DNA from 2 places in the Brevibacillus sp. NRS-1366 genome. Region 1 is predicted to be linked to the other one. Evidence: riboswitches for the same ligand, from Rfam matches in the RefSeq annotation. Region 1 holds a riboswitch; the other holds the start of a gene.
The links. A riboswitch is a leader RNA that binds a small molecule or an ion and turns the genes downstream of it on or off. The one in region 1 is predicted to bind glycine.
Positions count from the first base shown of each region.

Region 1 (7,493 bases):
GGGCAGGTGTGGCAAGAAATACGATCGGAAAGACCTTGTTTGTCTCTCATCAGGATGACGAGGTCTTGTCGCTTTCAATGCTCCGCTATGATGCGGTACATAAACGCAACCAGAATTGTCAAAATATCATCGACAAACTGCCTGCAGGATGTACGTACACGCATCAGCGGTTTATGGATATGGACTCTTTTCTAAGAGAAGTGGATCCGAACAAATGGAGCCCCCAGCAGACCAAAATTTTAGATATCGACCTCGATTATTTCAACATGTCTCGGGATACGACGCCCACTCTGCAGCCGCTTGAGGAAATTCGTGCTTCCTTGCTAGCCCTGCGGGGCCTTTGCCAGTGGGATGCTATTACGGTTGCCATATCCCCAGAGTATTGCGGCGGCAAAGAAGAGGCGGACTATTTGCTGCATATTTTTTTGGAGACATTTGAGATCAATCTCGCTTCTGCGCGAGAATGGTAGTGCTCAGCTTTTTTCACTGATAGCAAGTGACAGGAAAATAATGATAAGCGCAGCGATGGCATTCCAGGTTACCTGATCATCTAGTACGAGTGTTCCTAATAAAATCCCGAACAGGGGGACCAAATAATTCGTGAGCGATGCAAAAGCGGCGTTTGTCCGTCTAATCAGCGTATTGTAGAGCATGTAAACGATACCTGCTTGAAACACGCCCAAGATGACCACGTATACGACCTGCATCCAGCTGGGGCGTATTTGAAAGGGGTCTTCAAATAGAAAAGCGAGCGGCAGCAATAAGATAGTCGCAACGAATAAAACATTACGCATCGCTAGAATGGAAGAAACGGGTGGAAGCTGCTTGATGAGAATCAGCGAAATCGCAAAGCTCATAGATGCCCCGATGAGAGCCACATAACCCATGATGTTTCCCACAAAAGAAAGGGAAGACAGGGTAGGGGCAAACAGCAGGCACAAGCCTCCAAATCCGATGATAATGCCCAACCATTTTTTGAATGGCAGCTTTTCATGCGGTGCCGCTAGTTTCATAAAAATCAGTGTGAAAATCGGCCCGGTGCCGAGCAAAATAGAAGCAGTGCTGCTATTGATATACTGCTGTCCCCACCCAATCAGGATGAAAGGGACAACTGCCTCGAGGATCCCAATCCAGATAAACAATTTCCATCCTTTCAGGGTTGTGGGGACCTTTTCTTTGTTTCCGCCAAACAAATGCAAAAGGGCAAGTGTGAGGGTGCCAAGTAAAGCTTTGTAAGCAGCTAACGTAATCGGTGTAATCGAGGTGATCACGAGGTCGACAAAGAAAAATTGCGACCCCCAAATGATCCCGATCCCGAGCAAAAGCAAAACATTTATCTGATTCATGATCAAAAGTCCTCACTTGAAATATTTTTATAACAGATGTCCGGGACATATATGGAATGCTTTTATCTGGCGCCTTGCCATCATAGTAAAGCGAGTGGGGGGAGGCTTCAATCAAGAAAAAGGGCATCTGTATCGGTACAGATGCAACTGGGGCTGGAACGAGGAAATAAAAAACCACCCCGCTCTCACTTCTATCAGTGAAAACAGGATGGCTTGTACGTTGCCTTTTAATTTTCTGCTAAATTTCGTTGCTCCACTTGATTTGAGGCCGGGGCCGGCTTTCGCAGCTTGTAAATCACAACCAAGAGAAGGAACCAAACCGGAGTGATAAACAAGGCAACACGAGTATCATCTGCAAGAGCAAGCACGACCAGAATGAACACCAGGAAGAGAAGGATCAAGTAATTGGAGAAGGGATAGAGCGGTAATTTAAACTTGCTCGCTTTCGCCAGATCTGGTCTTGTTTTGCGATATTTCAAATGGCTGATCACCGTAATTCCCCAAATAAAGAGGAAGCAGACTGTTGAGACGCTTGTGATCAGTGTAAATACTCCTTCGGGCATGACATAGTTCAAAATAACAGCAATGAGAATGACGACCGTTGAAAAGAACAAGGCGTTGGATGGTACTTTCCCTGAGGTAAGCTTTGTAAAGGACTCAGGTGCATTCTTGTCTTTGGCAAGTGAGTATACCATCCGGCTTGTACTGAAGATGGCGCTGTTACAGGCCGAAGCTGCCGAGGTCAGGACGACAAAATTGACGATACCAGCCGCTGCAGCGATACCAACTGCGACGAAGACTTGAACGAAAGGGCTTTCCATTGGATTGATGGCGTTCCACGGATAAATGCCCATAATGACGATCAGTGCGCCAATGTAGAAAATTAAGATTCGAATCGGGATGTTGTTGATTGCTTTCGGAATAACTTTTTCTGGGTTTTCAGTTTCACCTGCTGTAAGTCCTACAAGTTCGATACCAACAAAAGCAAACACGACCATCTGGAATGAAAGTAGGAATCCATTTATTCCATTCGGGAACATGCCGCCGTGGTTCCAGAGATTCGAGAAGCTCGATGCGCCTGAATTCGTGGAAAAGCCTTTTATAATCATGAAAACACCGATCACGATCAATGCTAGAATGGCGATGACTTTAACTAAAGCGAACCAGAATTCCATTTCGCCAAAAAGCTTTACGGTTGCTAGATTCATAATGAGCAAAATGACAAGCGCAATTAATCCAGGCATCCACTGCGGTACTCCAGGGAGCCAATACTGCGTGTAGAGACCAACTGCCGTCAGGTCGGCCATGGCGATGGAAATCCAGCAAAACCAGTAAGTCCATCCGGTAATAAATGCCGCCATATTGCCTAAATAATCTCTGACAAAGTCTACAAAAGTATGATAGTTTAGATTGCTTAAGAGTAGTTCTCCAAGTGAGCGCATGATTAAGAAGCAAATGACGCCTGTAATCAAGTATGCAAATAGAATAGAGGGTCCTGCTAAATGGATCGATTTTCCCGCACCGAGGAATAACCCCGTTCCGATGGCTCCGCCAATCGCGATTAATTGGACGTGCCTGTTTTTTAGACCTCTATCTAGTTTTTGGTCTTGCATATGATCCCCCACTTTCAACTTTTCTAAACACTTTGCAATTTCATTGATTTGATATATGTTAATAATAAATATAAATCAAATAATTGCAAATTAAATTTCCAATAAAAGTTATTTTACCGTCCGTTTTTTATTGGTAAAAACGCTTACATTTTTGAAAATAATAAACATTTTGTTCAATCTACGCTGAATTCCCTCCTTTCTGATTTTATGGTTCCTATTTTTCGCCAATAAAAAAAGGCATTGAAAAATAGGGATGCTCCTATTTTTCTCTGTCCTTTTACCTGAGAGTATAACTCCTTTGGTGGCCAGTGGCTCTCTCCAGAGATGCGTCCTATTGCGGTCCTTTTACCTGAGAGATTTGCCCTAATGATCAGGGTTTGCTCCTTCGGTGCTAAACGATGTGTTTAGTCTCTCCCGCAATATTCATCCGCTTATGCAGTTATGGAGTTCATATGCGTCTCTTACATATTAATTTCTCGCAAGGAGCTTGTCAATTAAAAATTGTGAATTAAATAACTATTCGAAAAATGATTCATTATCTATTTAAACTTACAGCTAAACGAAAAGAAAAAGCAGCATAGACAAAAGTCTTTGCTGCCTAAACGTTCCCTATAACAATCCATCCTTATTCTACAAAAAGCGAGACCTGTTCAAAGCCCTCATCGGAGATCCGAATCAATCCCGTATCGGAAATATGTAGCGTAGGGATGACGACCAGGGCGAGCAGTGACAACGTCATGAAGGCGTAATTCATCGTGCAGCCTGCCTGAGCGAGCGCGCGGCTAATCTCCATGACATACGCTTTGATCACATTTTACTTTCGATGATCGATCAGCTTTCCGAAAAGGTGCGCATCAAAAAAGAGCGATTCCTGCTTTTCGGTTTTTCCGGGGGCGGCCATTTTGCCCATCGCTTCTACTATTTGCACCCCGAGCGTCTTTTGGGAGTTTCGATTGGCGCGCCTGGCATCATTACTTATCTGGATTCATCCAAACCGTTTTATGTGGGGACGAAAGATTTGGAGGAAGTGTTTGGCAAAAAGCTGTCTCTTGAGGAGATGCGGCGCGTTTTTGTGCAGATGGTCATTGGCAGCGAAGACAACGAAACATGGGAGATCAACAATAAAGCCTCCGCCCATTGGATGGAAGGGACGGATGCGTATGGTCAGACACGGCTTGCGCGACTCGGCGCCCTGAGAGACAATTTTGAACGGGAAGGCATTCGTGTTCGCTATGATGTAGTTCCTGGCGTTGCTCACGATGGGGGCAAGGTTCTAGCAGAAGTAAAAGATTTCTTTACCCACGTTCTAGCAAAATCAAAAGATAATGGTCGATGAAAGCCCAAGGAGGAGTATAAGCATGAATCAAAAAACCTTTCCGTTTTATCGGTTTGAAGGCACCCATCGTGAAATCGGCAGACAGTATGGCGAGGCTTGCGCGGACTTGATACGAAAGCATCGTGATTATGCATTGGCACGTCTGGAATCCAAGGTGAAGATCCCGTCCATAGGGGCATTGGAAGAGGCAGCCCTGCATTACAGGGAATACGTAATGAAATACGCCCCCTACTTTGATGAAGAAATCCAAGGACTCTCGGAGAGCACTGGCCTCACCCTTGGAGAGGCTTACTTGCTTCAACTCCGGGCAGAGCTTTACAACGAATTTGATTCCAATGACGAATGCACGACCTTCGCGATTCAGACGGAAGCGACAGCAGATGGTACACCCCTGATTGGACAAAATGCTGATCTGCCGAATTTTTACTCTGAAATCGGGATTGTCGCTGAATTTGTACCCGACAATGGTCACACATGTCTGATGCTCACTCCGGCAGGCCAGATTTCGTACATCGGCATCAATAAGCACGGACTTGGTGTTTTTGCTAATTTTCTCACGTGCGACGGGTGGAGAGTCGGGTTTCCGCGTTATCTTCTCTCTAGATTGGCATTGACCAAAGAGACAGTCCCGGAAGCGATTGCCCTGGTACGCAGTGTTCACCGCGCATCTTCTCGCAATTTGATCATGCTGGATAAAAAAGGGAACGCAGCTGATTTGGAAACAACACCGACTCGCGATATGCTCATCGAGCCGTCTCATGGGCTGTTGGCGCATTCCAACCACTACATCGGTCAGGAGCTTATGGCAGAGGAGAGACTGACAGGAGCTCATCTGGACAATTCGCAGACACGCTATGCTCGTATGCGCAGCCTGCTGGAGGGCCACCATGGCCAGTTGGATGCGCAGGCGATGCAGAACATTTTGCGTGATCGTGGAAGCGAGCCGTATCCACTGTGCAGAATGCCCGGTGACGATGGAACGGATTCCATTACTTTTGCCTCGGTCATTGCCGAACCAACCAAAGGACAGCTATGGATCGCGATTGGTCCTCCTAATCAATACGAGTACAAGTGCTACTCTTTTTCCTCCTAATAAAAGGAAGCATTTCATGTTACAATGAGAGGAGAGACTAGGGTGCCGATTGATCCGCAAGTGAAGGACTTGTTGCAAAGGCTGGAGAGAGCTGGCGGTGAGCCATTGTATAAGCTGTCTCCAGAGGAAGCACGCAGGGCATTAGCAGCTTCCAGAGCGAGTATAAACGAAATCGTTTCATCCGTTGCTTCGGTGGAAGATGTCGAAATAGTCAGTCCGGATGGAGGGATTCCTCTTCGAATCTATACACCGGCGGGGACCGGACCATTTCCGATCCTCGTCTTCTTTCACGGCGGTGGGTTTGTACTGGGCGATTTGGAAATGGTCGATCGGATGTGCCGATTCTTTTCAGACAAGGCAAAATGCCTGGTCGTCTCTGTCGCCTACCGGTTAGCCCCAGAGCATAAATTTCCCGCGGCCGTTGAGGATGCTTCTTTCACCGTCAACTGGGTAGCAGAAAATGCAGCGAGGTTGAACGGAGATCATGCGAGATTGGCTGTAGGGGGAGAAAGCGCGGGTGGAAATCTGGCAACGGTCGTCTCTCAGCTTGCACGGGATACAGGTGGTCCGTCTCTCGTGTTTCAACTGCTCATCTATCCGGTTGTCCGATTTGACTTTGCTACCCCTTCCTACGAAGAGCATGGACATTCCAACAATTTGACGATAGATGAAATGAAGTGGTTCAAGGAGCATTATTTAGAAAGAGACCAGGAGAAACACCCTCTTGCCTCGCCCCTGTTTGCTCCGGATTTAAGCAACTTGCCGCCTGCCCTGGTCATAACAGCTGAGTACGATCCGCTCCGAGATGAAGGGGAGGAGTATGCCGACAGACTGCGTTCATTTGGTGTACCTGTGACCGGCATACGATATCAGGGTATGGTCCACAGTTTTCTCAATTATTCAGGTGAAGTAGAAGAGAGCAAGAAGGCTCTGGAAGAGATTTCTGAACAATTGCGGCAGGTATTTGGAACATAAGCATCAATCACAAAAAGAGGGAGGATCCCATGAAAGCACACGCTGCATCCATTGAAGCCATACTCATTGCAGACAATCCCGATACATTCGTCACACGCCGTATCCCAGAGACGAAGCTGGAATTCGGAGGCATTCCGGGCGACCGGCATTTTGGCGTGACCTTCGGGGCGGACTCCCGTCAAACGATGTATCCGCGCGGAACAGAAATCTTGAATCGCCGCCAAATCACGGTTGTGTCACAAGAGGATTGTGCCATTATCGCTGAAAACTTACGGGTTCCGTTTATCTTGCCCGAATGGCTAGGGGCGAACCTGTTGATAAGCGGTTTTCCAGATTTGACAAGCCTGACGATGGGCTCTCGCATTTTATTGCCTGGTGGAGCGGGGCTTATCTGTATGGGAGAGAATCTCCCGTGCGTTCATCCGGGAGAAGAAATCCAAAAAAATCATGATGAACAGGTGCATCCGAAATTGGCCGCACGGTTCGTGAAAGCCGCATTTAAGCGAAGAGGGATTGTCTGTGCTGTCGAATGTCCGGGAACGATCAAGCAAGGGGACCAGGCTCAGATTCTGGTGAATAACTTTACGAATCCGATGCAGTAAGCCACGGAGTCATTACCAATGAAAACGCACCTCACCATCAAATACATCAAAATTTCTTCCTACATAAAGCTGTGCGTGCTAGCAGCGCTTTCGATCGGGATTGTGGATGGAATCATTCGCTTTTTGTTCAGTGTCGCGGTAGGGAGCGTAGAAAGTGCCGAAGCGCAGATCGTAAATCTGAATCTGACAGGGATGCCTGCAGGTCTTCTGATGGCTCTGGCTGTCCCAATGATGTATGCATTCTCAGCTTTGATGTTCAGTTTGATTTCGTACTTCCCGTTTATCTATTTAACCGCAGAAGACTCCCACCTCTATAGGTGGTGAGATGAATGCGGTTTTTTTGCTTCTAGAACATACGTTTCCTATCGTGTGGTAAAATGAGGAATAAGGAGGTGATACGAAAATGAAGCTGACCTATAAATGGATTCCACGAATCAGCGAGAAACAACGCTTTCTTTTGGAGGATTTGGCCTTTCATACAACCAAGCTCAATAACATCGCCAACCACCTTTGTCGGGAAGAGGGATT
Region 1 covers NZ_JBITPN010000002.1:125,925-133,417, forward strand. The annotation lists gene ACIFQN_RS01315 (hypothetical protein) at 1-470, shown strand, start outside; gene ACIFQN_RS01320 (DMT family transporter) at 474-1,346, opposite strand; gene ACIFQN_RS01325 (amino acid permease) at 1,574-2,959, opposite strand; glycine riboswitch at 3,226-3,284, opposite strand; glycine riboswitch at 3,287-3,386, opposite strand; partial or broken gene ACIFQN_RS01330 (adenine deaminase C-terminal domain-containing protein) at 3,585-3,752, opposite strand; gene ACIFQN_RS01335 (hypothetical protein) at 3,807-4,295, shown strand; gene ACIFQN_RS01340 (C45 family autoproteolytic acyltransferase/hydolase) at 4,318-5,388, shown strand; gene ACIFQN_RS01345 (alpha/beta hydrolase) at 5,431-6,363, shown strand; gene ACIFQN_RS01350 (MOSC domain-containing protein) at 6,393-6,965, shown strand; gene ACIFQN_RS01355 (hypothetical protein) at 6,984-7,289, shown strand; gene ACIFQN_RS01360 (RNA-guided endonuclease InsQ/TnpB family protein) at 7,369-7,493, shown strand, end outside.

Region 2 (7,493 bases), on a different contig from region 1:
GTCAACTCAGTTGGAACCAGCTCTACTTCCAGCCCAGACGCAAATCCGCGTCCAAACGCATCAATGGCTTCTTGCAAGCTGACCCTCCGTGGACTCACCTCATTAATGGTGACCGCTTTTTGGCGGAAGCTGTCCATCATCCGCTGCTTCACACGTTCGGATGGAAAGTGCAGGAGAGAAAATAACAATTCGACATCCATATCCAGCAAAATCGAGCCGTGCTGTAGAATGACGCCTTTTTGGCGGGTTTGGGCACTTCCGGCTACCTTTTTCCCTTCGACAACCAGTTCGTACCAGGATGGGGAGTCAAAGCACGCAGAAGAGCCAGGAGAATTGTACTTCTCCTTTTCCTCTTCACTTGCTAAAGAGACCATTTCTGCTTCCAGCCCTAGATTTTGAAATCCATGCAAAAGTCCTAGACTAATAATTTTGTACGCTTCCGTGACACCAGACGGCATTTTCGGGTGCTCTTCGGAGACGATGACACTATAGGTCAGCTCCTGGTCATGGAGGACAGCTCTCCCCCCAGTTGGCCTGCGAACAAACCCGAGACCTCTCTTATGTACTTCTTCCCTATTAATTTCTTTGATTGCCTTCTGGAAATAACCGATAGACAAGGTTGCCGGGTCCCATGTGTAAAAACGGACGGTTGGCCCTACCTTGCCTTCGCTGTGCAATAGCAGGATTGCTTCGTCCACTGCCATATTCATCGCGGGAGACATTGCCTCGGTCACGATATAGCGCCACTGTTCCATAAATGTACCTCCTCTTTGACAACGCCTTCATTGTACGCTGGCTCGGCGAAATTGTGCAAGCTTCTAATAGGCGAATCAGACAGCGGATTCCTTAAGCAAAGCGATGACTTTTGTCAACGCATCCGTTCCTTTTTCCTGTTGCATCCTCCGTTTCATGTCCGCTTTGTTCATCTCCAGCTTCTCTACTGCCTGTGAAAACGATTCATCCGTGAGTTCTTCGTCGAGCAGCACCTGGCTAAAGCCTTGCTTTTCAAAAGAACGGGCATTCACAATCTGATCTCCTCGGCTCGCAGCCAAAGGCAACGGGATCAGGAGCATCGGAATTTGCAGCGCGAGAAATTCAAAGATCGCATTCGATCCTGCCCGAGAGACCACCAGATCGGCCATGGCCAAAAGATCCGGGAGCTCATCTTGAATATATTCAAACTGTCGATATCCGCTGCGCTCTATCGTCTCGTCTACCTGCCCTTTTCCACAGATGTGCACAATCTGAAAAGACTCGAGCAAGGCTGTTAGATTATTCCGAACGACTTCATTAATACGTTTCGCTCCCAGACTTCCGCCCATAACAAGTAAGACGGACTTGGTACTGGAAAAACGACAAAATGCGAATCCCCGCTCGCTTCGACCGTGCTTTAGTTCTTCTCGTACGACTGCTCCCACATGGACACCTTTGTCCTGTGGAATGTAAGCGAGCGTTTCAGGAAAGGTGACACATACTTTGCAAGCAAAAGGAACGGAAAGTCGATTGGCCAAACCTGGCGTTACGTCAGATTCATGAACGACAACCGGCTGACGATTCAGCCATCCTCCCATAACGACAGGGACAGAAACAAAGCCACCCTTGGAAAAAATCACATGGGGCTTCCACTTGTGTAAAAAGCGGTAAGCCTGCCAAATTCCTTTGGTGACGCGCATCGGGTCGGTTATGTTTTTCCAATCAAAATATCGACGTAGTTTTCCAGAAGAAATCCCGACGTAATGGACACCGGATATTCCTGCAATCAAATCCCGCTCGATACCAGTTGTGGAGCCGATATAGGCTACATCCCATCCCGCTTGAATGAAATGCGGAATTAATGCAAGATTAACGGTCACATGTCCTGCCGAACCTCCGCCTGTAAACGCAATGCGTTTCTTCATCCTGCTGGCCTCCTTCGCCAGTAAAAATGGCTTCCCAATCCATGATAGCATCTATCGGAAAGAAAAACCGCCCGTTTCAAACAGGCGGCTTTGACAAATGTTTTTTCGCTTGTGCTTGGTAACGCAGGATTGGTTTTCTGGCTGCTGTCGCTTCATCCAGTCGTTTTACTACTGTGGTATGAGGGGCTTCCTGAACGATTTCCGGATTTTCCTCACACTCACGAGCGATTTGCAGCATGACGTCAATGAACTCATCCAACGTCTCTTTTGTTTCGGTTTCCGTCGGCTCAATCATCAGACATTCATCCACAATGAGTGGGAAGTAGATGGTAGGTGGATGGTAGCCAAAGTCGAGCAAGCGCTTCGCAATATCCAGCGTGCGGACACCCAGTTTCTTCTGATTGACACCAGACAAAACGAACTCGTGCTTGCACACGCGGTCAAATGGCAGGTTGTACGCTGTAGCCAATCGACGCATCATGTAGTTGGCACTCAGTACTGCGTTTTGTGAAACCTGGAGCAAGCCTTCTGGACCCATTGTACGGATGTAGCTGTACGCGCGAACGAGGATACCGAAGTTGCCGTTGTAGCCCTTTACACGACCGATGGAATTTGGGCGATTGCTATCCCAGTAGAATGTTCCATCTTCTTTCTTCCCTACGATCGGGGTCGGCAGGAATGGTTCGAGAACCTTTTTAACACCGACTGGACCTGCACCAGGGCCGCCACCGCCGTGAGGGCCAGTGAATGTTTTATGCAAGTTAAGATGCACAACGTCAAAGCCCATGTCACCAGGACGAGCGATACCTAAAATCGCATTGGCGTTTGCTCCATCATAATACAGGAGTCCGCCTGCCTCATGGACAATATTTGCCATTTCCACAATGTCTTCCTCAAACAGACCCAGTGTGTTCGGGTTGGTCAGCATCAAAGCTGCCGTGTCCGAACCAACCGCTTCGCGCAGGGCTTGGATATCAACCAATCCACGCTCATCAGAAGGAATCGTAATGGTTTCCAAGCCTGCTACTGCAGCAGATGCAGGGTTCGTTCCGTGTGCAGAGTTCGGCACGATTACTTTGGTACGGTTAGCCTCTCCGCGGCCTTCATGGTATGCACGAATCATCATCAGACCTGTCCATTCACCTGCTGCACCAGCTGCTGGCTGCAGAGTAACGGCGTCCATACCTGTAATTTCAGCTAATTCCTCTTGCAAATTGTACAAGAGCTCCAATGCGCCCTGAACGGTTTCTTCCGGTTGGTACGGGTGCGTCTGGGCAAAACCAGGGTAACGAGCCACATCTTCATTGATTTTTGGATTGTATTTCATTGTGCAAGAACCAAGCGGGTAAAAACCGTTGTCTACCCCGTGGTTGCGACGGGACAATTCGGTGTAATGACGAACCAGTTGCAGCTCGGAAACTTCCGGCAGTTCTGCAGGTGTTTCACGAATCAAGTGTTTCGGCAATAGAGAGGCAACTTCTACCTCTGGTACATCCAACGCAGGCAGATTGTAGCCCACACGGCCTGGTTTGCTCATTTCAAAGATCAGTGCTTTCTCCTGGTCGTTACGCACGTGTGATCGCCTCCAATTCAGCAGCGAGTGTGTCGATTTCTTCTTTGGTTCTCAGCTCGGTTACTGCAATCAAGGTATGATCTGCGAGCTCAGGATAGTCCAGACCCAGATCATAGCCGCCGATGATTCCTGCAGCAAGCAGTTGTTTGTTTACTTCAGCGACTGGTTTGTTCAGCTTCACAACAAACTCGTTGAAGAACGGGGAAGCATTTACAACTTCCAACCCTTTTGCTTCAATAGCCTGCTTGGCGTAATGTGCTTTTTGCAGGTTCATCATTGCCATTTCCTGTACACCATTCTTACCCAGAGCTGTCATCGTGATTGATGCCGCCAAAGCGAGCAAAGCCTGGTTGGAGCAAATGTTGGAAGTCGCTTTTTCACGACGAATGTGTTGCTCACGCGCTTGTAAGGTCAACACGAAACCGCGCTTGCCATTCTCATCCTTGGTTTGACCAACGATCCGACCTGGCATTTTACGCATCAGCTTTGTAGTTGTAGCGAAGTATCCGCAGTGAGGTCCGCCAAAAGAAGCAGGAATACCGAACGGCTGCATATCTCCAATAACGATGTCAGCTCCGAGCTTTCCTGGTGCTTCCAATACGCCCAAAGCAAGGGGATTGGAAGAAGCAATAAGAAGTGCACCTTTTCCGTGGGCAATCGGCTCAATTGCAGCCAAGTCCTCTACGTTTCCAAAGAAGTTCGGATATTGCACGATCACTGCTGCTGTATTATCGTCAATCAACGCTTCCAGTGCAACCGTATCGGTGACACCATCGCTATTGATACCTACTTCAACAAGCTCTACGTTTTGACCGTACGCATAGGTTTTCAAAACGCCGCGTGCTTCTGGATGTACAGCGCGAGAGACAATGACACGTTTTTTACCGGTGTGACCAGCAGCCATCATCGCAGCTTCTGCCAAAGAAGTCGCTCCATCGTACATCGAAGAGTTCGCTACTTCCATGCCAGTCAGCTCGCAAACCATCGTTTGGAATTCGAAAATCGCCTGCAATTCACCTTGGCTGATTTCAGGCTGATAGGGTGTGTAAGCGGTAAAGAACTCACCACGTAAGAGCATATGGTTCACGGTACTTGGTGTATAGTGCTGATACACACCGGCACCGAGGAAGTTTACATGCGTGCTGAAGTTGACGTTTTGATTCGCCAGGCGTGTGAAGTATTTAACGAGATCAGGCTCGGATAAGGCCTCAGGAATATTGAGGGCGCCTTTGAAGCGTACTTCCTCCGGGATATCGGCAAACAGCTCTTCTATGCTGGAAATGCCAAGCGTTTCCAGCATTTCGCGCTTGTCCTGATCGGTTTGGGGCAGATAGCGGTATTTCACGAACGTTGTCCTCCTCTAATAGGATGATTGTTGGTTACTACTTAGTTTTTTGGACGCTTGTAAAATGGAGCGGCAACGACCTCTGCCTTCAGGCGTTTTCCACGAATCTCAACTTCCACCTGTGTACCGATTGCCGTGTGCTCGCTTTTCACGAGGGCGAGACCGACGTTCTTTTTCAACGTGGGGGACTGTGTACCTGTAGTCACTTCGCCAATCAGCTCTTCCCCTGCGTAGACAGGGTAGTGCGTGCGCGGAATTCCACGGTCGATCATTTCAATACCGATGAGTTTGCGCGGTGCACCGTTTTCTTTTTGCGCCTTCAACGCTTCTTGACCGATGAATGGAACTTCTTTGTCGACCTTGACAGCAAAGCCAATGCCCGCTTCGATCGGGGTAATGTCCTTGCTCAATTCTTGGCCATAGAGGGGCAGCTTGGCTTCAAAACGAAGCGTGTCACGGGCACCTAGTCCGCATGGCACCAGTCCGTCTTCTTTTCCAGTAGTGAGCAGGGTATCCCACAGCTCGGCTGCATGCTCCGCGTTCAAATATATTTCAAAACCATCTTCACCTGTATATCCTGTCCGGGAGACCAGAGCAGAAACACCGTTTACCATGACATCCTTCTCAAAGCGGAAGAAACCGATTTGCGACAAGTCTGTCGTGGTCAGCTTTTGCAGGATTGACTGCGCAAGAGGACCTTGGATGGCAATTTGAGCAGTTTGTGGCGAGATATTTTCAATCGTTACACCCGGAATCAGATGCTCCTCTAGCCACGCATAGTCTTTGTCAATATTTCCGGCGTTAATGACAAGCAGGTAATGATCATCAGCATACTTGTAGACGAGCAAATCATCAACAGTCCCGCCGTCTGGGTAACACAGCACACTGTACTGCGCTTGCCCAACAGCCAGCTTGGAGACGTCATTCGTCGTTACGTGCTGAAGGTATGCGAGGGCATTCTCGCCTTTTACATCTACCTCTCCCATGTGGGAAACATCAAATAAACCTGCTTTTGTCCGAACTGCTTCGTGCTCCTGGCCAATACTTGTGAACTGTACGGGCAGTTCCCACCCGCCGAAGTCAATTGTTTTGCCGCCATACTTTGCATAAGAATCAAACAGTGGCGTTCGTTTCAGATTGGACATGTGTGGCACCTCCTGTGAGCCAAATGTTATGGCATTTTTCCCCATACAAAAAGACAGAGTCGAAAAAACGGGTACACCAAAATAAAGGTGCCCATTTCTCCTCCTCTGTCCTTGGTACCTGAGAGTTACCTTGCGAATCAAGCGAGGCGGGGATCTCCTCACTTGCAAGTTTCCCCTTTGGTGGCTCCTACCTGAGCTCTCTCCAGAGTTGCGTCCAGTAGAGGTACTTTTGCCTGAGAGATTCACCGTTTCCGGCTTGCTCCTTCGGCGCTGCAGCGGTTATCGCAGTCTCTCCCTACTACTATCATTCGCGTTGGTTAGATGGTCATACATAAGTTAAGAATAACTTTTCCATACTAAGGAATGAACTTCTCCTTTATCCTACCACGAGAGTGAGCAGTTGAAAATATACAAATTAACAGTCACCTTAAGAAATACTTAACAAAATGATAAATGATATGAAAAACGTTAAGATTTTTAGAAAATGGCTTGAAAGTTATGGCAGAGCTACGCAAAGGAGTAACGTATATGCCGAATGTTCCTGTTTCATTTGATACTAGCTGGATCAATCCGCTGTCAGAACGGTTGCAAGAGGATGGGCCCTGGGACAAATGGGAGCTGTTCAAGCTGGCATTGGAAGCGGAGGAAGCCATGGCTGTGCGCGAGTTTGATCAACTGCAATGCCTGAAATACTTGCCCTTGCTGTCCCCGTTTCCGCATCAGCTCCACACTGCCGAGCGTGTGCTTTTAGAAATGCGCGGACGAGCGATTCTCGCTGATGAAGTGGGCCTCGGAAAAACGATAGAAGCTGGTCTGATCATGAAGGAGTATATGGTGCGCGGACTGGCAAAAAAAATTCTCATTCTGGTTCCAGCCTCACTTGTCATTCAATGGACCAAAGAACTGCAGCAAAAATTCGGCATTTCCGCCGTCGCCCAAAAAAAAGAGTACATGTGGCGGCAGCATGAGGTCGTTGTCGCCTCGATCGATACCGCCAAGCGCGACCCCCACCGCCGGCATGTACTGGACATTGATTACGACATGCTCATCATCGACGAGGCGCATAAGCTCAAAAACAAGCGAACCCGCAACTATCAATTCGTAAAAGAAATTCGGAAAAAATACTGCCTGCTCTTAACCGCAACCCCCATCCAAAACGAAATGGATGAGCTATACAATTTGATTAATTTATTGAAGCCGGGCCATCTCGGTCATACAACCTCCTTCTCCTCCAATTATGTAGAGGGCAAGCGTCAATCCAAAAACAGTGAAAAATTGCGCGAGGAAATCGAAAAGGTCATGATCCGCAATAAGCGAAGCGACGGCGGTATCCAATTTACGAGTCGCTGCGTCCAATCGATCCCCATAGAGCTGTCTTTTGAGGAAATGGCGCTTTATGAGGGTGTCACCCGATTTGTCCGCGAACAGTACCAGTCAGGAATTGGCGGGTTTAATTCCCTTGCACTTATTACCCTGCAGCGGGAGGTATGCTCCAGCAAGGAGGCCGCGTTCATGACGTTATACAATATGCA
Region 2 covers NZ_JBITPN010000019.1:26,659-34,151, forward strand. The annotation lists gene ACIFQN_RS12420 (lipoate--protein ligase family protein) at 1-755, opposite strand, end outside; gene ACIFQN_RS12425 (undecaprenyldiphospho-muramoylpentapeptide beta-N-acetylglucosaminyltransferase) at 831-1,898, opposite strand; gene gcvPB (aminomethyl-transferring glycine dehydrogenase subunit GcvPB) at 1,975-3,471, opposite strand; gene gcvPA (aminomethyl-transferring glycine dehydrogenase subunit GcvPA) at 3,464-4,816, opposite strand; gene gcvT (glycine cleavage system aminomethyltransferase GcvT) at 4,858-5,961, opposite strand; glycine riboswitch at 6,057-6,172, opposite strand; glycine riboswitch at 6,173-6,269, opposite strand; gene ACIFQN_RS12445 (DEAD/DEAH box helicase) at 6,490-7,493, shown strand, end outside.
Region 2: it holds a riboswitch for glycine, as region 1 does, so the genes downstream of both, gcvT (glycine cleavage system aminomethyltransferase GcvT) here and ACIFQN_RS01325 (amino acid permease) in region 1, are expected to answer to the same signal.